DNA from 3 places in the Mesorhizobium sp. C372A genome. Region 3 is predicted to be linked to each of the others. Evidence: predicted binding sites of a transcription regulator. Region 3 holds the regulator's gene; each other region holds the start of a gene.

Region 1 (10,064 bases), 3.1 Mb from region 3:
GTTCCGCAACATTCCGCCCCTGCTGGTGATCTTCTTCTGGTATTCAGGCGTGCTCGCGGTACTGCCGGCGCCTCGCGACAGTTTCAATTTGCCGTTCGGCTCTTTCCTCAACCAACGCGGATTCTATTTTCCGCGCGCTATCTGGGGCGACGGCTCCTGGCTGATGTTTGTCGCCTTGCTTGTCGGCATCGCCATGGCTTTTTTTGTCGCGCGCACGGCACGCCAGCGGCAAATGGCAACCGGCCAGCAGTTTCCCGTATTCTGGACTTCGGCGGCGCTGATCGTCGGCCTTCCGCTCCTGGCCTATGCGCTGAGCGGCTTTCCCTTGAGCTTCGACTTTCCAAAGCAATCGACCTTCAACCTGACCGGAGGCTTTCAGATCGGGCCGGAGTTCCTGTCTCTCTATTTGGCGCTGTCCTGTTACACGGCCTCCTTCATCGCCGAGATCGTGCGCGCCGGCATTCTCGGCGTCAGCAAGGGTCAGACCGAAGCGGCTGGCGCCCTGGGGCTGCGGCCGGGATCTATCCTGCGGCTTGTCGTCGTTCCCCAAGCCATGCGGATCGTCATCCCGCCGCTGACCAGCCAGTATCTCAACCTGACAAAGAACTCGTCGCTGGCCATTGCCATCGGTTACCCCGACCTGACGGCGATCGCCGGCACAGTGCTGAATCAGACCGGTCAAGCGGTCGAGGGTGTGCTGATCATGATGGTCGTCTATCTCATCATCAGCCTGGTGACGTCGGCGGTGATGAATGTGGTCAACGCCAGGATGGCGCTGGTGGAGAGGTAAGACCATGCAGGAACATGATACCTCCTGGGTGCGGACCGAAATGGCACTCGCTCAACAAGCCCCGGCCGGCGTGCGGGGGCCTTTGGCCTGGGTTCGCAAGAACCTGATCGGTTCGGTGGGCGACGTCATCCTGACTGTAGTGGCTATTGCGCTGGTGGTGATGATCGTGCCGCCCGTCGTCAACTGGGCCTTCATCAACGCCCAGTGGACGGGGCCGGACCGGACTGTATGCGCCACGGTGGCGCAAGGCGGCATCCAGCCGGACGGCTGGTCAGGCGCCTGCTGGGCCTTCGTCAACGCGAAGTTCGGCCAGTTGATGCTTGGCCGCTATCCCCTGGAAGAGCGCTGGCGGCCGATCCTGGTCGCCGTCCTGTTCGTGGCGCTGCTGGTGCCGTTGCTGATGCCACGTGTGCCGCGGAAGGGGTTGAACGCCATTCTTCTATTCCTGGCACTGCCGATCATCGCGTTCGTGCTCCTGGTCGGCGGCATCTTCGGCCTGCCGCATGTGGAGACCCAGCTATGGGGCGGGCTGCTGGTGACGCTGAGCCTGTCCTTTGTCGGCATTGCCGTGTCGCTGCCGATGGGCATCGTGCTGGCGCTCGGCCGGCGCTCCAAGATGCCGATCGTCAAGACACTGTGCGTGGTCTTCATCGAGTTCGTTCGCGGCATCCCGCTGATCACCGTTCTGTTCTTTGCCAGCGTCATGCTGCCGCTGTTTCTGCCGGCCGGGGTTTCGTTCGACAAATATCTCAGGGCGCTGATCGGCGTCTCGCTGTTTGCCGCGGCCTATATGGCGGAAGTGGTGCGCGGCGGCCTGCAGGCGATCCCCAAGGGCCAGTATGAGGGTGCGGATTCGCTTGGCCTGGGCTACTGGCAGAAGATGGTGCTGATCGTGCTGCCGCAGGCACTGAAGCTGGTCATCCCCGGCATCGTCAATACCTTCATCGGTATGTTCAAGGACACAAGCCTCGTCATCATCATCTCGATGTTTGACCTGCTTGGCGTCGTCAAGCAGAACTTCTCGGACGCCAATTGGGCGACGCCACAGACCGCGAGATCCGGTCTCATCTTTGCAGCCTTCGTCTTCTGGCTGTTCTGCTTCGGCATGTCGCGCTATTCGATGTACACGGAACGCCGGCTCGACACCGGCCACAAACGTTGATGCATGTCGCCCAAAAGTGTTTAGCGGTTTTGGGACAACGACATGCATCATAGACAGAAAAAAAGGGGAACCTGCCATGGTCATAGAAAACGCCGTCAGCGCCGAAGAGATCAAGGTCGATGCCAAGAAGATGCACATTTCGACCACCGATGTCGCCATCGACATCATCGGCATGCACAAATGGTATGGCGAGTTCCATGTGCTGAAGGACATCAACCTCAAGGTGATGCGCGGCGAGCGCATCGTCATCTGCGGTCCTTCGGGCTCGGGCAAATCGACCATGATCCGCTGCATCAACCGGCTGGAAGAGCACCAGAAGGGCAAGATCATCGTCGACGGCAAGGAACTCACCAACGATCTCAAGAAGATCGACGAGGTGCGCCGCGAGGTCGGCATGGTGTTCCAGCACTTCAACCTGTTCCCGCATCTGACCATCCTGGAGAACTGCACGCTGGCGCCGATCTGGGTGCGCAAGACGCCGAAGAAGCAGGCCGAGGAAATCGCGATGCACTTCCTCAAGCGCGTCAAGATCCCCGAACAGGCCAACAAATATCCGGGCCAGCTGTCGGGCGGCCAGCAGCAGCGCGTGGCGATCGCGCGTTCGCTGTGCATGAACCCGCGCATCATGCTGTTCGATGAGCCGACCTCGGCGCTCGATCCAGAAATGATCAAGGAAGTGCTGGAGACGATGGTGGGCCTGGCCGAGGAAGGCATGACCATGCTGTGCGTCACCCACGAAATGGGCTTTGCCCGCAAAGTCGCCAACCGGGTGATCTTCATGGATCAGGGCCAGATCGTCGAACAGAACACGCCGGCCGAGTTCTTCGACCATCCGCGCCACGAGCGCACCAAGCTGTTTCTGTCGCAGATCCTGCACTGAGCATTTTCATGCGAAGCAAAAGAGCCCGGCCGTAATGCGGCCGGGCTCTTTTGCTATCTGGGGTCGGGGTTGATCTTCTCCATTGAAACACAAAGCCGCCGCCGCATGAGAAAAGCCCTGCGTTTCGTGGCCATACTGATTATCGTGGTCGCGCTCGCTGCCACGCTCGGCACGCTGGTGCCGCGTCCGCTGTGGCCGGCGTCAGCGGCGGGTGAGGGCACGCGCCATATTCTGGTGCTGGAGAATCCGATCCACACCGACATCGCCATTCCCGTCGACGACGAAGTGCGCCGGCGCTTCCATTTCCTGGTCGCTGCCGGCATCCCTGTCGACGCCCCGGAAGTGCGCTACATCGTCTTTGGCTGGGGCGGCCGGGCCTTCTATCTGGAGACGCCGAGCTGGTCGCAGCTGAAAGCAGTGCCCGTCCTCAAGGCGCTGACACTGGACGCCTCGGTCATGCATGTCGATATCGCCGGGGCCATCGCCGAGCCGCACCCTGCTGTCACCGGTTTCGACATCGATGAGGAACGTTTTGCAGCGCTGCTCGACTATATCGACGCGAGTTTCCAGCAAGGGCCGCATGGTCCGGTCGTCATCGAGAACGCCGCCTATTCCAGCTTCGACCGCTTCTTCGAGGCGAACGGCCATTTCAACGCGCTTGTCGGCTGTAACACCTGGACAGCCGCCGGCCTGCGCACCGCCGGCCTGCGCACCGGCTGGTGGAACCCGCTGCCGGCCTCGCTGGGCTTGTCGATGCGGTTTTATAACTAGCAGTCCTTCATCGCACCGCGGGGACAGCACTCCCCTCTGGCCTGCCGGCCATCTCCCCCGCAAGAGGGAGATCAGCCGTTTTGCCCGCGCTCCTGCTGCAACGCCGGCGATTTTGGCGAAGGCGACGGCGACATCCAATCTCCCCCCTTGCGGGGGAGATGTCCGGCAGGACAGAGGGGGGTGGGAAGGATCGCTACGTCGACGATCTAGACTGCCGAGTGTCCGCTCGCCATCCATAGAGCCAGTCGAGGTCGGCGGCGAGCTTGTCGGGCGAGCGCATGGCCAGGAACAGATTGCGGGCGATCGCCACCGGGCCGGCAGCATGCCAGGCGAGGCGGTTTACGGCCCCACGACGCGCGGCCTTGGCGACACGCGGCCGCCGAAGATTTTCCCAGATTTGAAAACTTCTGGGCAGATCGCCAGGGAAATCGGCGATAGCGTCGGCAAGCGTGATGGCATCTTCGATCGCCATTGCCGCGCCCTGTGCGGCAAACGGCGTCATCGCATGCGCAGCGTCGCCGATCAGCGCGATGCCCTGCGGGCTCGTCCACCGCTGTTGTTCGACGGTGTGGATCGGAAAGGCCGTCCATGGGCCGGCCAGTGCCACAAGCTTCGTCAGGCCCGGCGCGGTGCCGCGCAGGGCAGCCGTGAGGATCGCGGGATCGGCATGGCCCGACCAACCTTCGGCCATGCGCTCGCCCTTGGTGAAGGCGGCGAGATTGAAGGCCCGGCCTTTGCTGACGGGATAGGCGACCATGTGGAAGCCTGGATGCAGGAACGTGGTGACGCAGTCGGCGGCGCCGATCGCGACAAAGGCTTCGCCGGAGGCGCTCTCGGCCGCGATCGTGACTCGCCAGGCGAGTTCGCCCGAAAAACGGCTTTTGACGAAGTCCTCGCCTGCGAGTTGCGCCCGGACCGCCGACCAGACGCCGTCGGCGCCGACCAGCAGTTTGCCGCGTGCCTCGATCTCGCGGCCGTCCACTTCGGCGGTCACGGCGACATATTGCGCGTCTTTGACGATGCCGGTCACGCGGGCGCCAGTGATGAACTCAATCTCCGGCCGTTCAGCCATTTGCGCCAACAGCGCTGCCTGCAGATCTGCGCGGTGAGCAACGAGATAAGGCGACTGCCAGCGCGCTTCGGCGGCGTGCCCGAGCGGTACCCGCGCCAGTTCGCGCAGCGTCCCGGCGTCCTTGAGCACGACCGCTTCCGGCCGCAACGCTGCGGGCAGCAGTCGGTCGAGCACGCCGAGTTTTCCAAGAATGCGTGTTGCGTTGGGCGAAAGCTGGATGCCGGCGCCGGCCGCTTCGAGGTGCTGTGCCTGTTCGATAAGCTTTACCGGATAACCCCGTCCGGCGAAGGCAAGGGCAGCGGTCAGCCCGGCGATGCCGGCCCCGGCGATTATGACCTGCCGGGACCTGATGTCTTCCATCGGGCTTGTCGCGGAAGGATCAGGCGGCCTGGTCGATATAAAGGCAACCAGCCGGCAGCGTTTCCGTCGCCCTCAGCTTCGCCGAATAGCGGTAGAGCGTCGAGCAGTAGGGACAGACCTTTTCATTGTCGTCGCCCATGTCGAGGAACACATGCGGGTGGTCGAAGGGCGGGTTGGCGCCGGTGCACATGAATTCCTTGACGCCGATGTCGATTGCCGGATGGCCCGCATCGTTCTGGAAATGGGGAATGGAACCGCCTGCCATCGTCGTCTCCTTGATCTCGTCGAAAAGCATCTGGAACATAACAGGCCTGTTTGCAAGATCGATGAAATGAAACTGTCGCAAAAGCCTGTCAGAGGATACGTTGAGCCGGTTAAGTGCATGTCCCTGAAATCGGAACGGTTTTCGCCGAAGGGTCATGCGTCACAAAAGCGTGTTAGAGGCATGGCACGTCCAACGGCGCTCCAAGGGACGGTTGGCGGGGAAGAGCAGGAACCATGAACGAACTGAAGCCGGTGCAGAGCGAATTCATCAATGTCGAGGTGGCGAGCCCCGAGGGCGGCAACCCCGATCGGTTCGTCAACCGTGAGTTCTCCTGGCTGCAGTTCAACCGGCGTGTGCTCGAGGAATCACAGAACGAGCACCATCCGCTGCTCGAACGCGTCCGTTTCCTGTCGATTTCGGCCGCCAATCTCGATGAATTCTTCATGGTCCGCGTCGCCGGCCTTGCGGGCCAGGTGCGCGAAGGCATTGCGCTAAAGAGCCCCGACGGCCGCACGCCGGAGCAGCAGCTGGAACAATTGCTGCGCGAGGTCGAGCGGCTGCAGGAGGACCAGCAGAACAGCCTTTCGGCGCTGATGTTGCTGCTCAACAAGGAAGGCATTGAGAGCATCACCCGCGATGCACTAACCAAGGATGAAAAAGTCTGGCTGGAAGACCATTTCCAGGACCAGGTTTTCCCGGTGCTGACTCCACTGTCGATCGACCCGGCGCATCCGTTTCCGTTCATTCCCAATCTCGGCTTCTCGATGGCGCTGCAATTGCGCCATCGCAAGAATGGCGAGGAGATGAGCGCGCTTCTGCGCCTGCCGGTGGCGCTGAAGCGCTTCATCCGTCTGCCCGACCGCAAGCAGCACGTTCGCTTCATTCCGTTGGAGGAGGCTGTCGGCCTCTATATCGGCAAGCTGTTCCCCGGCTATGAGGTCAAGGGTTCCGGCACCTTCCGCATCATCCGGGACAGCGATATCGAGGTCGAGGAAGAGTCGGAAGATCTCGTGCGCCTGTTCGAGACGGCGCTGAAGCGGCGCCGCCGCGGTTCGGTCATCCGCATCGAATTCGACAAGTCGATGCCCGGCGAATTGCGCGAGTTCGTCGCCGGCGAGCTTGGCGTCTCTTCGAGCCGCATCAGCGTTCTGACCGGCCCGCTGGCGCTCAGCCAGATTTCCGAGATCGTCGCCGTGCCGCGCGACGACCTGAAGTTCACCCCCTACAATCCACGCTTTCCCGAGCGCATCCGCGAGCATGGCGGCGACTGTTTCGCGGCCATTCGCGAGAAGGACATCGTCGTCCACCACCCCTATGAATCCTTTGACGTGGTGGTCCAATTCCTGCGCCAGGCGATGGCCGACCCGGAGGTGGTGGCGATCAAGCAGACGCTCTACCGCACCTCCAACGACAGCCCGATCGTGCGCGCCTTGGTCGACGCGGCCGAGGCCGGCAAGTCGGTAACCGCCCTGGTCGAGCTCAAGGCGCGCTTCGACGAGGAAGCCAACATCCGCTGGGCGCGCGACCTCGAACGCGCCGGCGTCCAGGTCGTGTTCGGCTTCCTCGAACTGAAAACCCATGCGAAAATGTCGCTCGTGGTGCGGCGCGAGGACGGCAAGCTGCGCAACTATGTCCATCTCGGCACCGGCAACTACCATCCGGTGACCGCGCGCATCTACACCGACCTGTCCTTCTTCACCACCGATCCGACGATCGCGCGCGATGTCGCCCAGCTGTTCAACTTCATCACCGGCTATGCCGAGCCGACCGATGAGATGCGGATCGCCATCTCGCCGTTTACGCTGCGCAGCCGTATCCTCAAGCACATTGCCGACGAGGTCGCCTACGCGCTGGCTGGCCGTCCGGCGCGCATCTGGATGAAGATGAACGCGCTCGTCGATCCCAACATCATCGACGCGCTCTATGACGCCAGCCGTGCCGGCGTCGAGATCGATCTCGTCGTGCGCGGCATCTGCTGCCTGCGGCCGCAGGTGCCCGGCCTGTCGGAAAACATCAGGGTCAAGTCGATCGTCGGCCGCTTCCTCGAACACAGCCGCATCTATTGCTTCGGCAACGGCCATGGCCTGCCGTCGGACGAGGCGATCGTCTACATCGCCTCGGCCGACTTGATGCCACGCAATCTCGACCGCCGCGTCGAGACCATGGTGCCGATCACCAATCCGACGGTGCATGAACAGATCCTTGGCCAGATCATGCTGGGCAACATCATGGACAACCAGCAAAGTTTCGACGTATTGGCTGACGGAACCTCCCGGCGCGTCGTGCTGGAGGAGGGTGAGGAACCGTTCAACGCGCAGGAATATTTCATGACCAATCCGAGCCTGTCGGGACGGGGTGACGCGCTGAAGTCGCATGCGCCCAAGCGCATCGCGCAGTTCAAGCGTCGCAAGAAGAACACCGGCTGATGATTTCAACGTCCCAAGGCCGGCTGCAGGATCGCCGGCCGCTGTCCATCATCGACATCGGCTCGAACTCGATCCGCCTTGTCGTCTATGAAGGGCTGGCGCGCTCGCCGACCTTGCTGTTTAACGAAAAGATGCTGGCCGGTCTCGGCCGCGGCATCGTTTCGACCGGCAAGCTCGATCCCGAGGCGGTGACGCGCTCGATGGAGGAGTTCCGCCGTTTCCGCGCGCTCTCCGACCAGGCGGGTGCGGAGCACATGTTTGTGCTGGCAACGGCCGCGGCCCGCGAAGCGATCAACGGCCCCGATTTCATCCACCGGGCCCAGGATGTGCTCAAGACCGAGATCCGCGTGCTCACTGGCCGGCAGGAGGCGCATTATTCGGCGCTTGGCGTCATTTCGGGCTTCCACCCCGCCAATGGCATTGCCGGCGATCTTGGCGGCGGCAGCCTGGAGCTTATCGACATCAATGGCGAGGCGATCGGCGACGGCATCACGCTGCCGCTGGGTGGCCTGCGGCTGCAGGACATGGCCAGGAATTCGCTCGCCCAGGCGGCAAAGATCACCCGCGACGAACTGGCGCACGCCAAATTGTTGAAGGGCGGGCCGGGACGGCCCTTTTACGCCGTTGGCGGCACCTGGCGAAACCTTGCCCGGCTGCACATGGAAATGACCAACTACCCGCTTGGCGTCATGCACCACTATGAGATCGGTGTCGAAAGCGCCGCCAATTTCCTGAAGCAGGTGGCGAAAGGCGAGATCGAGAAGGTCAAGGGCATCGAAGGTGTGTCGAAGAACCGCCGTTCGCTGCTGCCCTATGGCGCGGTCGTGCTGCAGGAGATCATGGCGGCGATGCAGCCGTCGAAGATTATCGTCTCGGCATTGGGCGTGCGCGAAGGGTTTCTCTATTCGCTGCTCGACCCTGCCGAGCAGAAGGCCGATCCGCTGGTCTCCGCTTCGGAGGAACTGGCGCGGCTGCGGTCGCGCTCGGTCACCCATGCGCATGAGCTTGTCGAATGGACGGACAAGACCTTTGCCGCCTTCGGCATCGACGAGACGGAGGATGAGGCGCGCTATCGCCACGCTGCCTGTCTGCTGGCCGATATAGGCTGGCGCGCACACCCGGAATATCGCGGCAAGCAGTCGCTCAACATCATTGCCCACGCCTCCTTCATTGGCGTCGATCACCCCGGCCGTGCCTTCCTGGCGCTGGTCGGCCTGTTCCGCCACGAAGGCGTGTTCAACGATGCGGCGCCGGAAATCCGCGGCCTGGCGACGCCGCGCTATCTCGAGCGCGCCCGCATCCTGGCGGCGGTGCTGCGCGTCGTCTATCTGCTGACGGCGGCCATGCCCGGCGTCATGCCGCGGCTGAAATGGGAAAACCGCGGCAATGGCACGTTGGCGCTGGTGCTGCCGGCCTCACTTTCCGATCTTTACGGCGAACGCCCGGCCGGACGGCTGGCGCAACTGGCGCGGATCACCAACCGCCGGCTGGTGCTGGCGGTCGAGGGTGGGCAGAGCGTGTCGGTGAAGTAGGCGCGGCCTGACAGCAAAACCATGTCGTCGTCGGCCTCGCGTTCGAGCACCGGCTTCCTCAATCCGTCGCTGCTTCGCAGCGCCACCTCCCCCTCCGGAGGGAAAGGGAAGGGAGCCTCGTTGGAAAGCGTTGGCGGCAATAGGCTCGCGCCCTTCCTCTACCCCGTCGATCGGGGGAGAGGTGGCTCGACGAAGCCGAGACGGAGTGGGGGTCGACCTGGCACGGACGTCGATGGTTCAACCGGGACGATATTTGACGATATCAGACCGCGGCGCGGCGCCCGTCGATCGACCAGGCCCCGGCGCCGGCCATGGCTAGCGCCAGGAATCCACCGGCGATGGCAATATCCTTCATCAGCATCTGCTGGTGCAGGAAGGTGAGCATCGGGTCATCGCCGCCCTGGCCGTAGTGGCCGATGGAGCCTGCAACGATGCAGAAAGCGGCAAGAAGTATCGCAACGACCGGCGTCTGAAAGCCGACCAGTATCAAGAGACCGGCAATCAACTCGAACAGCCCGGTGCCCCAGGCGGCAAGCGTCGGCAATGGCATGCCGAGGCCGGCGAAATAGCCGGTCGTCCCGGCAATGTCGGCGAGCGCGTGGTAGCCGGAGGGAACGAGCAGGGCGGCGAGCAGCAGCCGGGAAATCAGAAGCAATGCATCGCGGGGCATGGTCATCTCCGTTGTCTGTCCGCAGGCTGTTTCGAGACCGATCCTAGCAGGGATCGGGCGGGCGCGCGCTTGGGCAGACAACGAAAAAGCGGCGTGGAAATTCCACGCCGCTTTTTTCAGGCTTGGGAGGGAAAGC
Region 2 (10,064 bases), 2.5 Mb from region 3:
AGCTGTTTGATTGCACCGCGATAATGCAATGCAACTGCCGTGCCAAACGCAAAGGCGCCGCTCACGAAGATGGAATAGCCGAGCGTTATCAGCCGGTTGGTATATTAGCCTCGAGAAAACAGTGGTAGCCGGCGAAAATTGATTGAGGCAAATTTGCGCAGCGCACATGGCTTTTGCCTAATTTTTGCCCAATTGAGACAAATGCCTAGTTTTTGATCTCCGGCCGTGTGTTCCGGGCTAACAATGTTGCGGTACCGCGCAAAAATAGGGCAAGCTCGCCTTCAAAAGAGTGACGTCATGACATCTCGCACCTCATGCATTTCCGGCATCCTGCTGCTGATGGCAACGAGCGGCGCCGCGCGCGCCGATTTCAGCGAGGGCAAGCTTCCGGACGGCACCTATCATTGCGAGGTCTATTTGCTCGGCGCCTTCCTCAACCTCGGCGACATCACTATCAAGGGCAATGTCTATAGTGGTCCGGTGACATTCGGCACCGCGACGCAAGGCTACAACTATCAGATGAATGCCAATGGCGAGATCACCTGGCTCGGGCCGCTGGGCGGCTATACCACCGGTGGCAACTCCGTCTCCATGACACAGGCAACACTGGACGGCGAGACCGCCCCGTCATTCGACATCATTCTGAAGCAGCCCGACGGCGCCTTCACCGCCTCGACCTGCACCAAGGGCTGAGCGATGCGTAGTGCCGCGCCCAGTTGCGGCAAAACCTTCCTCTTATGTCATGTGAATGTTGCCTAGGCAGACTAGGGCAACGGTGCGCCGTAACATCCACCCTGAGAGGCAGACACCATGGCCAATGCACCGTCTTCATCCTCCCCCGTCATCCGCGAAATCATTGCCGAGCGCGTCTCGCGCCGGTCTCTTTTGAAAGGCAGCCTCGCCTCCGGCGCGCTGATTGCCGGCGGCAGCTTTGTCGGCTCCTTGTTTGCCGGCGAAACGCATGCCGCCACAGCGCAGTCGACGCTCGGCTTTCCCGAGCTGAAACGGGTCTACGGCAAGACCCATGCCGCCGCCGAAGGCTATGAGACGACCATCGTCGCGCGCTGGGGCGACCCGCTTGCAGCCGGCCTCGCCGAATTCGACGGCAACAAGGTCGCGGCGGAGGAACAGGAAAAGCGCTTCGGCTACAATTGCGACTACATCGCCTTCATGCCGCTGCCCAAGGGCACGGTGAATTCCGATCATGGCCTGCTCTGCGTCAACAACGAATACATCTCGCCCAATGTGATGTTTCCGGGGATGACCGAGGGCGATGCCGGCAAGACGATGACCAGGGAACAGGTCGATCTCGGCATGGCCGCGATGGGCCATTCGATCGTCGAGGTGCAATTGAAGGACGGCAAGTGGGCAAGCGTGGCGGACAGCCCGCTCAACCGCCGCATCACCGCCAACACCGAAATGACCGTTTCCGGACCGGTTGCCGGCCATGCGCTGATGAAAACTTCGGCCGACCCGACTGGCACGAAAGTGCTCGGCACCAGCTATAATTGCAGCGGCGGTTTCACCCCCTGGGGTACGGTGCTGACCTGCGAGGAAGGCGTGTCCGACATTTTCGGCGGCGACCCGAAAAAGGCGCCGACTGCCGACCTGCTCGACCGTTACGGCTTCGACGGCTCCGACATCTATGGCCGCGGCCGCTTCCATGACCGCTTCAACCTCGACAAGGAACCGAACGAGGCCAACCGCTTCGACTGGGTGGTCGAGATCGACCCTTACGATCCTCAGTCCAGGCCGGTGAAGCGCACGGCACTTGGCCGCATGTCGCATGAGGCCTCGACCGTGGTCCTCAACAAGGACGGCCGCGTTGTCGTCTATATGGGTGACGACGACTATTTCGAATATATGTACCGCTTCGTCTCGGCCAAGGCCTATGACAAGGCCAACCCGGCCTCCGGCGCCGATCTGCTCGACGATGGCGTGCTGTCGGTCGCCCGCTTCGATGCCGATGGCTCGATGACGTGGCTGCCGTTGGTGCACGGCCAGGGCAAGCTTACCGTCGAGAACGGTTTTGCCGACCAGGCCGAGGTGCTGTTGAAGACGCGGTTTGCGGCAGATGCGCTCGGCGCCACGCCGATGGACCGGCCCGAGGACATCGAGACCAATCCGGTGACCGGCCGCGTCTATGCGGTGATGACCAAGAACAAGAAGCGCGACCAGTCAAAGGTCAATCCGGCCAACACGCGGCCGGAAAATCTCTGGGGCCATATTGTCGAACTGATCCCGCCCGGCGGCCGCGGCGCGGACGCCGACCACACGGCCGAAAACTATGCCTGGGACCTGTTCGTGCTCTGCGGCAATCCCAGGGATGCCAAGGTCGGCGCCACCTTCCATCCGGATACGTCGGACAATGGCTGGTTCGTCTGCCCCGACAACATCACCTTCGATCCGGCCGGGCGGCTGTGGGTGGCGACGGACGGCGCCAATGATTTCGACCTGCCGGACGGCGTCTATGGCGTCGACACCGAAGGTGCGGCGCGCGGCCTGCCGAAGCTGCTGTTCACCTGCCCGCACGGCGCCGAAGCGACCGGCCCGTGCTTCACGCCGGACGGCTCGACTTTGTTCCTGTCGGTGCAGCACCCTGCGGAAGATGCAGAGACGCTCGACAAGGCGCAGACGCTGTGGCCCGACTTCAGGGATGGCCAATTGCCGCGGCCGTCCGTCGTCGCCATCCGCCGCAAGGACGGACAGCCGGTCGGCGCATAGTGTCCTAGGGAAAAGGGCGGAACGCGCCATGCGCGTTCCGCGTAGCGATCCGGGAGGACGGCTCAGATCGTCTTGGCCGACATTTGCGAAGCGATGTATTCGGCCTGGCGGATAGCCAGCGACACGATCGTCAGCGTCGGATTTTCAGCCGCACCGGTGGTGAACTGGCTGCCGTCCGACACGAACAGGTTTTTGATGTCGTGCGCCTGGCCGTGCTTGTTGACGACGCCGTCTTCCGCCTTTTCACTCATCCGGTTGGTGCCGAGATTGTGGGTTGAGGGATAGGGCGGCGTCGGGAAGGAGCGCGTCGCGCCGACCGCATCATAAAGCGCTGTGGCCTGCTTGTAGGCATGGTTGCGCATCGCCGTGTCGTTGGGATGATCATCGAAATGCACGTCGGCGATCGGCATGCCGTGCGCGTCCTTCTCGTCCTTGTGCAGCGTGACGCGGTTTTCCGCGCGCGGCATGTCCTCGCCGACGATCCACAGGCCAGCCATGTGATCATAGTGGTCGAGCGCGGTGGTGAAGGAACGGCCCCAGCCGCCGGGATTGAGGAAGGCGGCCATGAAGGGCAAGCCGAGCGACAGCGTCTCGAATTCATAGCCGCCGACAAAGCCGCGTGAGGGATCGTGCCGCGCCTCGTCGCGGATAATGCCGGCCATGGTGGTGCCGCGATACATATGCACCGGTTGGTCGAAGATGGCGTAGACCGAACCGGTGGTGTGGCGCATGTAGTTCTTGCCGACCTGCCCCGACGAATTGGCAAGCCCTTGCGGAAACTTCGCTGACTCGGAGTTTAGCAGCAGGCGCGGGCTTTCGATCGAGTTGCCGGCGACGGCGACAATGCGGGCCTTCTGTTCCTGCAGCTTGCCGTCCTTGTCGGCATAGACGACGCCGGTCACCTTGCCTGAGGCGTCGTGGTTGATCTTGATCGCCATGGCATTCGGCCGGACTTCGAGATGGCCGGAGGCCTCGCCCTTGGGGATCTCGGTATAGAGCGTCGACCATTTGGCGCCCCATTTGCAGCCCTGGAAGCAGAAGCCGGTCTGTTGGCAGGAGTTCCGGTCATCACGCTCGACCGAATTGATTGCCATGTTGCCGGTATGACATTCCTTGTAGCCGAGCTTGTCGGCGCCGGCCTTGAGCACCTTGAAATTGTTGTTGCCGGGCAGCCGCGGCCAGCCATTGGTGCCGGTGACGCCCATCTTGGCTTCCGCCTTGGCGTAGTACGGCTCCATCTCGGCCAATGTGACCGGCCAGTCCAGCAGGTTGGCGCCTTCCAGCTTGCCGTAGGTCGAGAGCGTCTTGAACTCATGCTCCTGGAAGCGCAGCGAGGCGCCGGCCCAGTGCGTGGTCGAGCCGCCGACCGATTTGACTATCCAGGCCGGCAAATTGGGGAAATCCTTCGACACCCGCCAGTCGCCGGACGTCGTGCGCTTGTCCGTCCAGGCGAGTTGGCTGAAGGAACCCCACTCATCATTGATGAAATCCTCGTATTCGTGGCGCGCGCCGGCCTCGAGGATGACGACATCGACGCCTTTCTGGGCGAGTTCGTTGCCGAGCGTGCCGCCGCCGGCGCCGGAGCCGACGATCACGACCACGCCATCGTTGTTGAGATCAAATGAAGCTGCCATGGTTTCCTCCCATGAATTCCTGTTTGCCGGGTTTCAGAACGACGGAAGGGCTCAGAGCCACTCTATGTCGTCGAAACCGCGCGCGATGTAGCCGCCCTTGGAGTAGGATTCGCCCTCGTAGCCGAAGATCGGCCACACCTCCTGCTGGTTGTAGAGGCTGACGACGAGGCCGCCGCGGATGGACTGGAAGAACGGCGTCGCGTCGATCTGCTGCAGCACGGCGACGCGCTGCTCCTCCCAGCCGAGGCCGCGATAGCCGCCCTCGCCCGACTTCTTGTCGAGGTCGGCGATGCCGTCTTCGATCATCGTCTTGTAGGCAGCGTCCTTGCCGGCCTGCTCGTCATGGCCTTTTACGGCGATGGCGTAGTATTTGTCGGGCACCTGATCGTGCGGATAGATGTCGCGCGCCATCTGGATCAGCGTCGCCATGGTTTCGGGCTTGAGCGCCGATGTCTCGAGCCCCCAGGCATTTTCAGGGCTGATGACGGCGCTGCCGGAAATGACGAGCAACGCGCCGATGCCGCCGCGTTTGAGAAGTTCACGACGTGAGAGCCTCGCGTCATAGATCGTGACCATTTGTTCCTCCCTGCTTGCTGTTTGCGCCCTTGAACAGCGCCGTTGCTGGCGCCGCGCGGCTGAATGCGGCTGATAATCCCCTACTGGAAGCGCCCTCCACGCTGCAGAACCTCGATCTTGTAGCCGTCGGGGTCCTCGATGAAGAAAAAGCGGGCGATCAGCGATCCGTCGCGGTTGAATTCGACGATCTTCTTGGGGTTGAGGCCGAGCGCGCCGATCCGGTCGTGTTCGCTGTCGAGATCGGACACCGAGACCGCCAGATGGCCGTAACCGTCGCCAAGCCCATAAGGCTCGGTGCGGCCCTTGTTCACGGTGAGTTCGAGCTCGAACCCCGTTTCGGCGTTGGCAAGGTAAATCAGCGTGAATGTCTCGAAATCCAGCCTGTCGGCGACGTCGAGCCCGAAAGCGTTTCTGTAGAAATCGACGGATCTGGCCTCTTGGAGAACCCGGATCATGGAATGGATTGCCTTCGCCAAATCAGTCTCCGCCGCTGCATGTTGGAGGCGATTATGGGCGGCACGCGCGAAAGGTGGTGGCAGCCGGTTACCACGGCTAAATTTGCAATCGCTGCTATGCCAGCGCCTAAAGACGAAAGTCCGATTGCCGATTCGGCCCACAAGGCCGAACATGCAGGGACAACGACAACTTGAAGGCGCGACACGCTGCGCCCAAACCCAACAATATCGGGAGGTAAGGATGTGCAGGGTTTTTGCCGGGCAGGATCCGGAAGGCTATCGACAGATCAACCGGTCGATCCGCATCGACGGTCACTCTACGAGTATCCAGCTTGAAGGAACGTTCTGGGCGCTGCTTGACGAAATTGCCGACAGCCAAGGCCTGACGACGCCGAAGTTCATCTCAAAACTCTATGACGAGGCGATCGAGATCAACGGCGCCATTCCCAACTTCGCGTCGATGCTGCGTACCACCTGCGCGCTCTATCTGCGCGGTCACCGGCCAGACATGGATGAGCTGACGCCGAAGCGCGAAGCGGCCTGAGGAAGCTAGCCTTCCGCCGCAACGTCGAGCCCGAGCCGCGCCATATCGGTGAACAGCGCCTGACGTTCGGAATAGGCAGTCTGTTCGCCGGTCACGATGTTGTCGACGACGGTCAGCAGCGACAGCGCGCGGACGCCGAAATGCGCCGCGATTCGGTAGAGTGCGCTGGTTTCCATATCGACAGCGAGAGCGCCAAGCGCCTGCGCTTCGGCAAAGCGGTCGCGCCCTTCAGGGTGGTAGAAGACATCGCTGCAGATGGTCAGCCCGGCCTGGTGGTCGATGCCGAGCTGGGCGGCGCAGGCCAAAGCGTGGGCGAACAGGCCGGGATCGGGCCCGGCGGCAGCATCGTAGAGGCCGAAGACCTGGCCGCTTTGGTCGCTTTCGGCGCGCACCGACTGCGAGATCACCAAGGAGCGCAGCGGCACGCGGGGTGTCAGGCCGCCGCAGGTGCCTGTGCGGATCAGCGTTTTTACGCCGTGAACATCCAGGAGTTCATGCGCATAGACCAGGAAGGACGGGACACCGATGCCGGTGGCCTGGATGCTGATGGGACGGCCGCGATAGAGACCGGTGAAGCCGAGTGCGCCCCGGCGGCGGTTGACGCAGCGCGGCGCCTCAAGAAATGTCTTTGCCATCCACTCGGCGCGTTGCGGATCGCCCGGCAACAGCACCGTTGCGGCATAGTCGCCCCTGGCAGCCTCGTTGTGCGGCGTCACGACATGCTCCCCAAAACCCGCCGCCCGTTTCGCCTGCAATCATGGCAGTGTCACGTCATTGCGCAAGCTTTGAATTAGGGCGCCCTAGGACTCCAATACATCCTTGACCACGGTGGCCAGTTGCTTGAGGGAGAACGGCTTCGGCAGGAAGCCGAATTGCGCGTCCGGCGGCAGGTTTCTGGCGAAAGCGTCTTCGGCATAGCCAGACACGAAGACGAACTTGATGTCGGGCTGGCGCTTGCGCAGTTCGCCGAGCAGCGTCGGTCCGTCCATTTCCGGCATCACCACGTCGGACACGACGATATCGACTTTGCCGCCGAGCGCCTCGAAGACTTCCAGCGCCTCGACGCCCGAGGAGGCCTCATGGACGGTATAGCCGCGCGAGGTCAGCGCCCGCGAGCCGCCCATGCGCACGGCGTCTTCGTCCTCGACGAGGAGCACAGTGGCCGAGCCCGACAGGTCCTTGGCGCTGTCGGCGGCTTTGACGGGCGCAACCGGCGCCTCGCTGACGTCGCCGGGCTTCTTCGCCTCCACGATATGGCGCGGCAGGAAGATGCGGAAGGTCGAGCCCTTGCCGACTTCGGAATCGCAGAAGATGAAACCGCCGGTCTGCTTGATGATGCCATAAACCATCGACAGGCCAAGGCCGGTGCCTTTGCCGACTTCCTTGGTGGTGAAGAACGGCTCAAAAATCTTCTTCAGCACGTCCGGGGCAATGCCCGAGCCGCTATCCTCGACCTCGACCACGACATAGTCGGCAGGCGTGAGCTCGCGGTAGGAGAAGCTCTTGCATTGTTCGGCGGTGACGTTGCGGGTGCGTACGGTGAGGTCGCCGCCGGCCGGCATGGCGTCGCGCGCGTTGACGGCCAGGTTGACCACCACCTGCTCGAACTGGCCGATATCGACCTTGACCGGCCACAAATCGCGGCCGTGGTCGACCTTCAGCTTGATCTCGTTGCCAACCAGGCGGGCAAGCAGCATCCGGAGATCGGCAAGCACGTCGGTCAGGTTCAGCACTTCCGGCCGCAATGTCTGCTTGCGCGAGAAGGCGAGCAACTGCCGCACCAGCGAGGCCGCCCGGTTGGCATTCTGCTTGATGTTCATGATGTCGGGGAAGGACGGGTCCGACGGCCGGTGATTGGTCAGCAAAAGATCCGACGCCATGATGATGGCGGTCAGCACATTGTTGAAGTCGTGGGCGATGCCGCCGGCGAGCTGTCCGACCGCCTGCATCTTCTGGCTCTGCGCCATCTGGCCCTCGAGCGCCTTCTGCTCGGTGGTCTCGACGGCATAGACGATAGCCGATTCCTCGGCGCCCTCGCCGGTGCCGTCGGCGACGGCGTTGACGTAGAAGCGGATGTGACGCTCCTCATTGCCGGGCAGCAGCGTGTCGATCGGGTCGATGTCGGCCTGCCTCAGCCGCGCCTTCTCGAAGGCGGCGGCAAAGGCCGGCCGGTCGCGCTCGTGGATCACGGTGTCCAGCCGCACGCGGCGGTCGACCGCGTCGCCGTCGACGACGGAGGAAAACAGCGACAGGAACGGCGCATTGGTGCGCAGGATGCGGCCGCCATTGTCGACGGCGGCAATGGCCATCGGCGTCGAATTGAAGAAGCGAGTGAAGCGTACCTCCGAAGCCCGAAGATCGGCCGATGCGTCCTCGCCCTGCGTGCGGTTGAGCACGATGGTGCGGGTGGGACCGTTGGTCCCCTCGCGGCTGGCCGAGACCCGATGCATGAAGCGCACCGGCAGCGCCTCGCCGGTCGTCGTCGTAAGATCGAGATCGATGACGGCGTTGCGGGTGGTGCCGGGATCGGCCTTGACCGAGCGCACCAGCGCCATGCCGTCGCCGGCGACGATTTCCGGGAGTGTCACGGCGCCAGGGGTGAAGCTCGCCAGATCGATGCCCAGCCATTCGGCGAGCGTGGCGTTGATGTAGGTGACACGGCCTTCCTGGTCGGCCGAGAAGAAACCGGCCGGCGCATGGTCGAGATGGTCGATGGCCTTCTGCAAGTCGAGGAAGAAACGCTCCTGCTCGGCCCGTTCCTGCGAGATATCGGCAAGCTGCCAGGCAAGCATCGGCAGGCGCTGACCGGGAACGCTGAAGGTCCGGGCCCGCGCCCGGTACCAGCGCGCGCCGGGCTCGGCGCCCGGCCGGATCGACTGTGCTAGCCGGAACTCACCGTCGCCGGCCTGGCCATCGCGCAAGCCCGAGGCCAGCCGGTATATGGTCACCGAAGCTTCGGGGACATCGGAAAGCAGGCCTTCGACCGTCTTCAGATCGGCGGCCGACGCAGCACCGGTCATCTCGGCGTAGGCCCGGTTGGCGTAGACGACGCGGCCCTTGGTGTCGGTGACGATCAGGCCCTGCGACATCGAATCGACGAAGGCCTTCGACAGTTCGTCCCCGGTCGAACGCGGCGCGATCTGCACGAAGCCGATGGCCGTGGCGAACAGGAAGCCGACGCCGATCATGGCAAGCACGCCCAGCATGCCGAGCAGGAACGGATCGCCAAGACGCTCGCGGAAAATGCCGAAAACGATCGCGGCCCCAGTCAGGACGATGATGAACACGATGAGCCGGGTAACCGCGCCTGGCCGCGTGTTCTGATCGACGATCGGTACCGGATAGAAATCGCCGCGCGTTTCCCTGGCCATATGCCCCCTGCTCGTGAGTTGTCCGACACCGCCCCCGGCCGGTTGAATCACATTCTCCTAATCCGGAAAAGGCCTTGGCGGCAAATGTCGGATAAAAATGACGCGTCGGTGTTTTCAAGCTGTTCACGAAGCGTGAAGGCAACTTGCGGTGGCTGGCCGCAACGGTCTAGTGTCCCTCCACTTCAAAAGCCGATTGGGGGCACCGATGCAGTGGCTGGATAATGTGGCGGGTCCCGGATATGCCGCAGCGCTGCTGTGGACGTTTGCTGCCCTTGTCCTGCTGGTCATCGTGCTCATCATCATCAGGCTGATCCGCAACCTGACCTTCGGCACCTTCGTTGCCGGCGGCAGGAACCGCAAGACACGGCTGGCGGTCATGGACGCCACGGCAGTCGACAGCCACCGCCGGCTGGTGCTCATCCGTCGCGACGACATCGAACACCTGCTTTTGATCGGCGGCCCAACCGACGTTGTCGTCGAGCGCGATATCAGGCTTGCAGCGCCACGCCGTCCGGCATTGACCGGCGATGGCGGTGTTGGCCAGCAGCAACAGGCGCCGCGTCCGCGCGCAGCACAACCCGCTCCGGCCACGCCCGCAAGGCAGGCGCCGCCGCCGCAACCGGTAAGGGCTGCTCCGGCCGCCGTTCCGCCGCGCCAGGCCGCGCCGGCGCCGAAACCGGCTCAAATCTACCAGGCGAGCAATGTGACACCGCTGCCGGCCTATGGCTCCGCCGCCAATACTGCCCGGCAGGCCCCGCCA
Region 3 (10,064 bases):
GGTCAGTGTTTTCGAAACCGCCGAAGCATGCACGGCAGAACGTCCATTCGCTGCCGGCGACGTGCAGGGTCAGGCCGAGCACGTCGTTGCCAAATGTCTTACGGTCGACCCCGCGCTGGAAGATGATTACGACCAGATCGTCTGGAACGTGCGCCCGGACGGCACCCTCGACGCGTCTTTGCAGATTTCCAGTGTCGTGGTCGCGTCGAACGCCACGCGCCGCGAAAAAGACTCTCTTAGCCAACAATAAGATCGAGCGGGCAAAGGCTGCTGTTTCGTGCTAAATAGCGGCTGGAGCTTACTAAAGTGAGGACAAAAGTGAGGAGAGATTCTATGCGGAAATTGATTATTGCCATGGTTGCGGTGGTCGCCGTCAGCGGCTGCAGCACGACCGAGCAGGATGTCGGTGTCGGCGCCGGTGTCGGTGCTTTGGCCGGCGGACTGATCGGCGGCGGCAAGGGTGCGCTGATCGGCGCAGCCGTTGGCGCCGGTTCCGGCCTGCTGGTGCGCAACCTGCGCAACGGCTATTGCCAGTATCGCGACAATCGCGGCCGGCTCTACACCGCTCGCTGCTGATTCGCTTCAAAAGCGTCAGACAATCGCGACGGAGACCGGTCAGCCGGTCTCCGTTTGTTTGCCTGCATGAGGCGGCGGGATCCTGATTTCCACCGTAAGCCCATCGACGCGAAAATCTCGGGCAATCGTGCCGCGCAATTCCTGCGTGACATTGAGGTCGATCAGCTTGGTGCCGAAGCCGGTCTTCGCCGGCGCTTCGAGTTCCTTCTGCCCGGCCTCGCGCCAGTTCAGAACCAGCATCCGCTCAGACCCGCGCCCCTCGAACGACCAGTTGACCTTCAGCGCACCCACGGAATTGCCGGCCTCGCCATATTTCAGCGCATTCGTCGCCAGCTCGTGAAAGGTCAGGCCAAGCGCCTGCGTCGTCCTCTCGTCGAGAAGCACCTGAGGCCCTGACAATATCCCTTCCGGAAGCTCCTTGCCGAACACCTGGCCGAGCTCGATGCGCAGCAGGTCGCCAAGATCGGCCTTCTGCCAGCGCGAACGCGTCAGCATATCCTGGGAAGCCGCCATTGCCTGGAGGCGGGCCGAGAAGGAAGTTGAGAACTCCTGCACGTCGGTTGCTTGCGCCGCCGTCTGGCGCGCAATCGCCAGCACCCGCGTGATCGAATTCTTGATTCGATGCTTCATCTCCTGCAGCATCAAATCCTTTTCGAGCAGGCTTTTTTCCGTCGTTTCATGCAGCAGCGACTTGGCGTCGTAGGCGCGCTCCTGGTAGCGGGCCACCAACGCTATGGCGCCGGCCAGAAGCAGGCCGAACAGCCCGAGCATGACCGGAATGGCGCGCGAGGACGGTTGCGAAAATGCACTTGTCGGCCGAAACAGCACCGTCCACGGCCGACCGGCGACGATGATCTTGCGCGTCACCAACAGCCTGTCGCCAAAGCTCGCAACCGGCGGCGTTTCCGACTGGAACAGAAGATTGTCGGCGTCGGCCGTGCCGTCATAGACCGCGGTGTTGACCGGCAGCAAAGGCGTGCGGCTGAGCGCGGTCTGGAACAGGTCGCGGGCGCGGAAGGCCGCGTAGAGAAGGCCTGATGTCGATGATCTGGACGCGTTGATACCATCCGGCGCGGTTTCGACATTGAGCCTGACGAAGACCAGGAAACCGGTAAAGGTCTGCGCCGCGCCCGTGTCCTGGCCGAGTTGGACCAGACCGCTTGCGTGCTGTGCGTCATCGGCCAGCGCTTTTTCGATCGCCTCGCGCCGCACCGGCTCGGTGAACATGTCGTAGCCGATGGTGGATTCGTTGGCAGGGTCGAGCGGCTCGAACAGCACGACGGGCGTGCGCCATGGCTGTGTCGTGTCCGGATAGACCGTGTGGGCGGCGCCGCGGTCGCGCAACATGTCGCGCTCGACCGCCGCTTCGTCACCGGTCTTGGCCAGCCTGAGATAGCCGATGCCGCGCAGGCCGGCGAAATTGTTATCAACATCGAGGGCGCTGAAGAAGGCCTTGAATTCGCTACCTGAAATCTCGCCATTGCGGGCGTCGAACAGCGCCTGCGTCGAGCGCAGCAGTGACAGATGCAGATCGATACGGCTTTCGATGCGGTTGAGCGCGTCGTCGGCCGTCGCCTCGAACTTGATGCGCGCCGCTTCCTGGGTGGCGAAATAGGCGAAGCCCGCCATCGTAAGGCTGATCAGTGCAACGGCAATGATGGCAAGGATCGGGAAAAACTTCTTCAACGCAGGCCCATGGACGGTTCGGGAACCTTTATGGGCAACTCGCCGCGGCAAGACAATGGCGCGGCCAAGCCATAATGACGGCTGGCATATCACGTATATTTAGCCGGCTTATCGGTCGAACATCGGTGAAGATGAGAGCCGATGATATCGTGGTCTCAGGCCGCGATCTTCAGCGCACCCGGACCGGGAATGGCGCCGGGCGGACACTTTCCCAAGATGATCATGCCGAGCACTTCGTCCTGCGTCACATCGGTGGTGAGCGCGGTGCCGACGACCTGGCCGTTCTTCATTACGCAGACCCGGTCGGCAAGCTCGAACACGTCGTGAATGTCGTGGCTGATCAGGAAAATGCCGATGCCCTCGGCCTTGAGCTGCTTTACCAGTTCGCCGACCTGCGCCGTCTCCTGCGGCCCAAGCGCGGCCGTCGGTTCGTCCATGATCAGGATGCGGGCGTTGAACAGGATGGCGCGTGCGATCGCCACCGACTGGCGCTGGCCGCCCGATAGCTTGATCACGGGCTCCTTGAAGCGCTGGAAGCGCGGATTGAGCCGGCCCATCACCTTGCGCGCCTCGGCCTCCATGGCGACATCGTCGAGTGTCCCCCACGCGGTCATCAGTTCGCGGCCGAGGAAGAGGTTGGCGGCAGCGTCGACATTGTCGGCCAGCGCAAGCGTCTGGTAGATCGTTTCGATGCCGTATTTCTTGGCGTCGCGCGGATTGGAGATCGAGGCCTCCTGGCCGTTGACCAAGATCTGGCCGGCATCGCGCTTGTAGGCGCCCGACAGGATCTTGATCAGCGTCGACTTACCGGCGCCGTTGTGGCCAAGCAGCGCCACCACTTCGCCCGGGAAAAGATCGATGGACGCATCGTCGACGGCGCGAATGCCACCGAACGCGATCGAGATGTTGCGCATGTCGATCAGTGGCGTACCGGTGGGAGCAGTTTTTTCCATAATCGTTCCTCCCTAGACGCGCTTGCGATAGACGGTGTCGAGCCAGACGGCGATAACCAGGACGGCGCCAACGACAATGCTCTGGAGCGGCGAGTCGATGCCGAGCAGCACCATGCCGGATTGCAGCGACTGCATCAGAAGCGCGCCGAGCATGGCCCCCATCACCGTTCCGGCGCCGCCCGCGAGCGACGTGCCGCCGATGACAGCGGCCGCGATCACCAAAAGCTCGTCCAGTGTGCCCAGCGCGTTGGTCGACGCATTGAGACGGGCAGACGAGATCGCCGCGCTGATTGCAGCCAGCACACCCATGATCATGAACACCTTCATGGTCACCCAGCGCGTGTTGATGCCGGCGAGTTCCGCTGCCTCCGGATTGCCGCCGATGGCGAAGACATAGCGGCCGAAACGCGTGCGCTTGGTGATAAACGTCATGATGATGCCGACAGTCACCGCCATCAGCACCGGTATGGCGATGCCATGCGCGATGAACAGCCCGCCTTCGGGAACGGTGATGCCGTTCTGCTGTGCGTACTGGCGCACGACGCCGATCGGCCATGGATAGGAATTGGCGATCCACACGGCGCCGAGAATGGCCGCGCAAGCGACCACGCCAAGCAGGGTCTCGGCCCAGACGGGGCGCAGTGGAAAGCTGAAGCGCTTGCGCTGCGAGCGACCGTTGAGCAGCGCGAAGGCGACCGCCGCGCAGGCGACGATGCCGACCATCCAGCTGGCAGCGGCGCCAATCGAGCCGCGTGGTCCGCCGCCCATCAGCTGGAAGGTGGCGTCGAGTGGCGCGACCGTGCGCCCGCTGGTGATGAGCCATGCCATGCCACGCCAGACCAGCAGGCCACCAAGCGTCACGATGAAGGCCGGAACCTGCATATAGGCGATGATGAAGCCCTGGAACGCGCCGATCAGCAGACCAAGCACCACGCCGGCGGCAAGCGCGACGATCCAGAGCCAGGGGTTTCCAAGCTGGAAGCCGATGACGCGAATCAGGAATTCGGCCTGTGCCACGCCCATGATCATGCCGATCACGCCTTCGACGGAGCCCACCGAAAGGTCGATGTTGCGCATCACGATGACCAATACCATGCCGGTCGCCATGATCGCGACCGAGGACGTCTGCACCGACAGGTTCCAAAGATTGCGCGGCGTCAGAAAAAGCCCGCCCGACAGGATATGTATGCCGACCCAGATGACCAGCAGCGCGCCGACCATGCCGAGCATACGCGTGTCGAGTTCGGTCGCTTTCAGGAACCGGGCGACCGCGCCGAGTTCAGACGCTCGTGCCGTATCGGCCTGCGGATTTGAGGTCGTGTCGGTCATGATGTCCTCCAGCGGCTTGCCGTCTGGCGCGGATGCCGGACCACAGCCTAGAAGTTTGCCGCCGATGGCGGAAACACACAATTCTCGTAGAGAAAACGCCGCGGCTTGACAGCCGCGGCGCCTCATTTCTTCAAGTCGTCGAGATCAGTTGCAAGCCGCGACGCTGCCGGCGGCGACGCCTGTGCAGACTTCGTCCTTCTTGATCCAGCCGGCGTCGATGACGACGTTGAGGTTGTCCTTGGTGATCGCGACGGGGGTCAGGAACAGCGACTTGACGGTGTTGCCGCCAGGCGTGGTGAAGTCCTTGGCGCCGGCAATGTCGCCCGTCTTCTTGCCATCGGCAAGCTGCGAGGCGATCTCGGCGGCGTTCTTGCCGAGTTCGCGCGCGTCTTTCCACACCGACACCGTCTGCGTGCCGAGCGCGATGCGGTTCAGGGCGGCATGGTCGCCGTCCTGGCCCGAGACCGGAACCGTTCCGGCAAGGCCCTGCGCCGTCAGCGCGGCGACAACGCCGCCGGCGGTGCCGTCATTGGCCGCAACCACGGCATCGACCTTGTTGTCATTGGCGGTCAGGAACTGTTCCATGTTCTTCTGGGCGTTGGCCGGCAGCCAGCCATCGGTATAGGCCTCGCCGACATTCTTGATCTTGCCCGAGTCGATGGCTTCCTTGAGCACTTCCATCGAGCCCGAGAACAGGAAATCGGCATTCGGATCCGAGCCCGAGCCCTTGATGAAGACATAGTTGCCTTCGGGCTTCGCCTTGAACACTTCGCGGGCCTGCATGCGGCCGACTTCCTTGTTGTCGAAGGTCAGGTAGAAGACGTCCTTGTTCTCGATCAGGCGATCATAGCCGACGACCGGAATGCCTTCGTCCAGCGCCTTCTGCACCGCCGGGCCGATGGCCGAGGCGTCCTGCGCCAGGATGATCAGCGAGTTGGCGCCCTGCGAGATCAGGCTTTCGACGTCGGTCAGCTGCTTGCCGGGATTGGACTGCGCGTCGGCCGAAATGTACTTGTCGCCGGCGGCTTCGATCGCCGTTTTCATCGCCGCCTCGTCGGTCTTCCAGCGCTCTTCCTGGAAGTTCGACCACGACACGCCGATGACCTTGTCCTTCGCCTGCGCGACCGACATCAGCGCCAGCGACATGGCGACACCCGCCAGCATGGCGGCTGCAAATCTGTTCATTATAACCCTCCCTGCGCCGCCCACGGCGCGACAAAACCGGCCCGAAGGCCTGCACAAAGAGGCTCCATTTTTTCGAGCCTCGAAAAAATACTGGTTCAATGATAAGGCACTGTCAACATCGATTATGATGGATTCTGATGGCGTTGCCGAATTTTTTCGAGCTCCGCAATAAACAATGACAGGGCTGCCGGCGTCTGCCAATATTTGGCTGGTGCCGTCGAACGCCTTCACTATCATGAGGCGCGAGGAGGCCGGGAGGAAAACAAATGTCGGTTGGGATCCGCCACGACGATCTGCGCCGTCGCAACCGTGCGATGGTGATTTCGGCCGTGCGCCGGGCCGGCCAGCCGTCGCGGACCGAGATTGCGGCGACCACCGGCCTCAGCCATTCGACGATATCGGCAATCTCGTCTGATCTAATTCAAGAAGGCATCCTGATTGAAGGCAAGCCTGGCGAGACCGGCTCGCTGAAACGCGGCCGGCCGCAGGTCGGCCTTGGCCTCAACCCGGAAGCGGCGGCGGTCATGACCGTGGTGCTGTCGCTGAACTTCCTCTCCGTCACCGTCATCGACTATGCCGGCCAGGTGGTCGCGGAAGAACAGCGCCGGCTCGACACGCTGACCATGCCGCGCGACGAGCTGATCGGCGAATGCGTAGCAATCGTCGGGCGGCGTCTCGCGGACCCGGACCTCGATGTCCAGAGCATCGCCCGCATTGCCATGGGCATCCAGGGCATCACCGATTCGCAGGCGCGGGCCATGCTGTGGTCGCCAATCACGCCACTGACCGACATTGCCTTCGCCGACATGTTGGAAGCGGAATTCGGCATTCCTGCCACCATGGAGAACGACTGCAATATGATGGCGGTGGCCCTGCAATGGCGCCAGCCCGAGCGCTACCGCGACAATTTCATCGCGATCCTCTTGTCGCACGGCATCGGCATGGGGCTGGTGCTGAAAGGCGAACTGTTCACCGGCACCCATTCCTCGGGCGGCGAGTTCGGCCACATGATCCACCGTCCGGGCGGCGCGCTCTGCCGCTGCGGGCGGCGCGGCTGCGTCGAGGCCTATGCCGGAAACTACGCCATCTGGCGCAGCGCCAAAATGATGAGCGAAGATGCCGAGCCGGTCGATATCGGCGACGCTGATATGCGCGCACTCGCCGCGCGCGCCCGCGAAACCGATGGCCCGGAGCGCGAAGCCTATCGCAAGGCCGGTGAGGCGCTCGGCTTCGGCCTCGGCAGCCTGTTTGCACTGATCGATCCGGCACCCGTCGCCATGGTCGGCGTCAGCGCCGCCGCCTTCGACTTGATCGAACCGGCATTGCGCGAAGCGATCGCCCAGACCGCCGGCGGCCAGCACTCGAAATCGATCTCCTTCGACACCGAGCCCAACGAGCTGCCGCTGATCCGCGAAGGCTGTGCCATGCGCGCGCTCGGCTTCGTCGATCAGGAGATTTTCGCGCCGGGCATTCAGGCCAAATCCGGCAAGCATGTCGCCTGAATGGCCGGCAACGGCGCGACGCGCAGCATCCTAGTCTTCCCTGATCGCGTAGCCGGCGCCGCGAATGGTACGGATGACATCCGGCATGCGGCCGTTGTTGACCGCTTTGCGTAAGCGCCCGACATGGACGTCGACGGTTCGCTCGTCGATATAGATCGTCTCGCCCCAGACATTGTCGAGCAGTTGGCTGCGCGAGAACACGCGGCCGGGATGGCGCATCATGAATTCGAGCAGCCGGAACTCGGTCGGTCCCAGCCTGATCTCGCTCTTCTTGCGGTAGACACGGTGCGACTCGCGGTCGAGCACGATGTCGCCGACCTTGAGCACGCTGGACAGCACTTCCGGCTTGGCCCGGCGCAGCAGCGCCTTCACGCGCGCCATGAACTCCGGCGTCGAGAATGGCTTGACCAGATAGTCGTCGGCACCGGTGGACAGGCCGCGCACGCGATCGCTTTCCTCACCGCGCGCGGTCAGCATGATGATCGGCAGCCGCTCGGTTTCGGGCCGCACTCTAAGCCGCCGGCAGAGCTCGATGCCGGAAACAGCGGGCACCATCCAGTCGAGCACCAGGAGATCGGGCACGTTTTCCTGCAGGCGGATCTCGGCCTCGTCGCCGCGTGTCACCACCTCGACCTGATAGCCTTCGGATTCGAGGTTGTAGCGGAGGAGCACGCCCAGCGGCTCCTCGTCCTCCACGACCATGATGCGTGGCGCGATCATAGGCAGTTCACCCTCATCAGGCCGGCGTGGCCATCGCCGTCTCGTCCTGCTTCGGACGATTGGCGGGCAATTGCTGGCCGGTCAGCACATAATACGCATTTTCGGCGATGTTGGTGACATGATCGCCGATGCGCTCAAGATTCTTGGCGCAGAACAAGAGATGCGTGCAGGCGGTGATGTTGCGAGGGTCTTCCATCATGTAGGTCAAGAGCTCACGAAACACGGACGTGTATTTGACGTCGATGCGCTCGTCGTCATTCCTGAGTTTTGCAAGCGCTGCCGCATCGGTGGCGGCATATTCCTCGACGACGCCTTGCACCTGGATCAGCACCAGCTGCGCCATGGCATCGATGGAGTGCGAGAGGTCGCGCGGCGTGACGCTCAAGCCCACGGTGCCGACGCGTTTGGCGATGTTCTTGGCGAGGTCGCCGATGCGCTCGAGGTCGCCCGCCATGCGGATCGAGCCGACCACGGCGCGCAGATCGTTGGCCATCGGCTGGCGCTTGGCGATCAGCGTGATGGCGCGGTCGTCCAGTTCGCGCTGGCGCGCATCCATGATGGCGTCGTCGGAAACGACACGCTGTGCCAGCGCATTGTCCGAATTGAGCAGCGCCCTGGTCGAGCCGCTGACCATCGAGCCTGCCAGATCGCCCATGTCGCGGATCAGCTTGCTGATCTGCCCGAGCTCTTCATCGAAGGAGGCGACGGTATGTTCACCCATGATCTTGGTCCTCGTGCCTAAAAATTCACCCGCCGGACGGCTCAGCCGAAGCGGCCGGTAATGTAGTCCTGGGTGCGCTTGTCGTCGGGGTTGGTGAACATCTTGTCGGTGACGCCCTCCTCGACGAGATAGCCGAGATGGAACATCGCCGTGCGCTGCGAGACGCGCGCCGCCTGCTGCATCGAGTGGGTGACGATGACGATCGTGTAGTTCTGGCGCAGTTCGTCGATCAGCTCCTCGACACGGGCGGTGGCGATCGGATCGAGCGCCGAGCAGGGCTCGTCCATCAGGATCACCTCCGGCGACACGGCGATGGCGCGCGCGATGCACAGGCGCTGCTGCTGGCCGCCGGACAGGCCGGTGCCGGGCTCCTGCAGGCGGTCCTTGACCTCGTTCCAGATCGCAGCCTTCTTCAGGCTCTGCTCGACGATCTGGTCCATGTCGGACTTGCGCTTGGCCAGCCCATGGATGCGCGGGCCGTAGGCGACGTTCTCGTAGATCGACTTCGGGAACGGGTTGGGTTTCTGGAACACCATGCCGACGCGGGCGCGCAGTTCGACGACATCGATGTTCTTGTCGTAGATGTCGTCTTCATCGAGCGTGATCTTGCCGGTCACCCGCGCCGAATCGATGGTGTCGTTCATGCGGTTGAGGCAGCGCAGGAAGGTCGACTTGCCGCAGCCGGACGGGCCGATCAGCGCCGTCACCTGGTTCTGGCGGACGTCGAGATTGACGTCGAACAACGCCTGCTTCTCGCCGTAGAAGACGCCGACCTTGTCGCCGCGCATCTTGATGACTTCGTTCGACTTGGCGTTCATTTTGTCGCCCACTGCATTCTCAAGGGACTGTTCGGTCATGATGTTCATACCAAATTGCCTTTTTTCTACCAGCGCCGCTCGAAGCGGCGCCGGAGCACGATCGCGGTGATGTTCATGGCCATGAGGAAGACGAGCAGGATGATGATGGCGCCGGACATGCGCTCGACAAAAGCGCGCTCAGCCTCGTTTGCCCACATATAGATCTGCACCGGCAGCGCGGTCGCCGGATCGAAAGGCGTCGTCGGATAATCGGCGACGAAAGCGACCATGCCGATCAAGAGCAGCGGTGCTGTCTCGCCGAGCGCACGCGCCAGGCCGATGATGGTGCCGGTAAGGATGCCTGGGGCGGCAAGCGGCAGGATGTGGTGGAACACCATCTGCATCTTGGAGGCGCCGAGCCCGAGCGCTGCCGAGCGGATCGACGGCGGCACCGCGGCAAGGGCGGCGCGCGTCGCGATGATGATGGTCGGCAGCGTCATCAAGGTCAGCACCAGGCCGCCGACGAAGGAAGCCGAGCGCGGCATGCCGAGGAAGTTGATGAACACGGCAAGGCCAAGCAGACCGAAGACGATCG

The links. The regulator PhoB, encoded in region 3, activates phosphate uptake and scavenging genes when phosphate is short. The targets are predictions, from matches to a motif close to TGTCATNNANCTGTCAT.
Region 1: the regulator PhoB is predicted to act here: its motif matches at 5,363-5,379, upstream of NLY42_RS25720 (RNA degradosome polyphosphate kinase).
Region 2: the regulator PhoB is predicted to act here: its motif matches at 739-755, upstream of NLY42_RS22820 (PhoX family protein).

The regions. Positions count from the first base shown of each region.
Region 1 covers NZ_CP100475.1:5,343,938-5,354,001, reverse strand. Annotated here, with positions in the region: gene NLY42_RS25750 (amino acid ABC transporter permease) at 1-790, shown strand, start outside; gene NLY42_RS25745 (amino acid ABC transporter permease) at 795-1,952, shown strand; gene NLY42_RS25740 (amino acid ABC transporter ATP-binding protein) at 2,029-2,832, shown strand; gene NLY42_RS25735 (TIGR02117 family protein) at 2,938-3,603, shown strand; gene NLY42_RS25730 (FAD-dependent monooxygenase) at 3,797-5,035, opposite strand; gene NLY42_RS25725 (zinc-finger domain-containing protein) at 5,055-5,300, opposite strand; gene NLY42_RS25720 (RNA degradosome polyphosphate kinase) at 5,534-7,726, shown strand; gene ppx (exopolyphosphatase) at 7,726-9,258, shown strand; gene NLY42_RS25710 (DoxX family protein) at 9,521-9,928, opposite strand.
Region 2 covers NZ_CP100475.1:4,742,841-4,752,904, forward strand. Annotated here, with positions in the region: gene NLY42_RS22815 (hypothetical protein) at 298-693, shown strand; gene NLY42_RS22820 (PhoX family protein) at 811-2,724, shown strand; gene NLY42_RS22825 (GMC family oxidoreductase) at 2,787-4,358, opposite strand; gene NLY42_RS22830 (twin-arginine translocation pathway signal) at 4,410-4,934, opposite strand; gene NLY42_RS22835 (VOC family protein) at 5,015-5,410, opposite strand; gene NLY42_RS22840 (ribbon-helix-helix domain-containing protein) at 5,631-5,933, shown strand; gene NLY42_RS22845 (purine-nucleoside phosphorylase) at 5,939-6,649, opposite strand; gene cckA (cell cycle histidine kinase CckA) at 6,734-9,304, opposite strand; gene NLY42_RS22855 (flagellar biosynthetic protein FliO) at 9,510-10,064, shown strand, end outside.
Region 3 covers NZ_CP100475.1:2,245,897-2,255,960, reverse strand. Annotated here, with positions in the region: gene NLY42_RS10675 (hypothetical protein) at 1-250, shown strand, start outside; gene NLY42_RS10670 (YMGG-like glycine zipper-containing protein) at 334-576, shown strand; gene NLY42_RS10665 (CHASE domain-containing protein) at 616-2,262, opposite strand; gene NLY42_RS10660 (ATP-binding cassette domain-containing protein) at 2,418-3,215, opposite strand; gene NLY42_RS10655 (sugar ABC transporter permease) at 3,228-4,544, opposite strand; gene xylF (D-xylose ABC transporter substrate-binding protein) at 4,689-5,729, opposite strand; gene NLY42_RS10645 (ROK family protein) at 5,996-7,231, shown strand; gene phoB (phosphate regulon transcriptional regulator PhoB) at 7,262-7,951, opposite strand; gene phoU (phosphate signaling complex protein PhoU) at 7,968-8,672, opposite strand; gene pstB (phosphate ABC transporter ATP-binding protein PstB) at 8,714-9,538, opposite strand; gene pstA (phosphate ABC transporter permease PstA) at 9,556-10,064, opposite strand, start outside.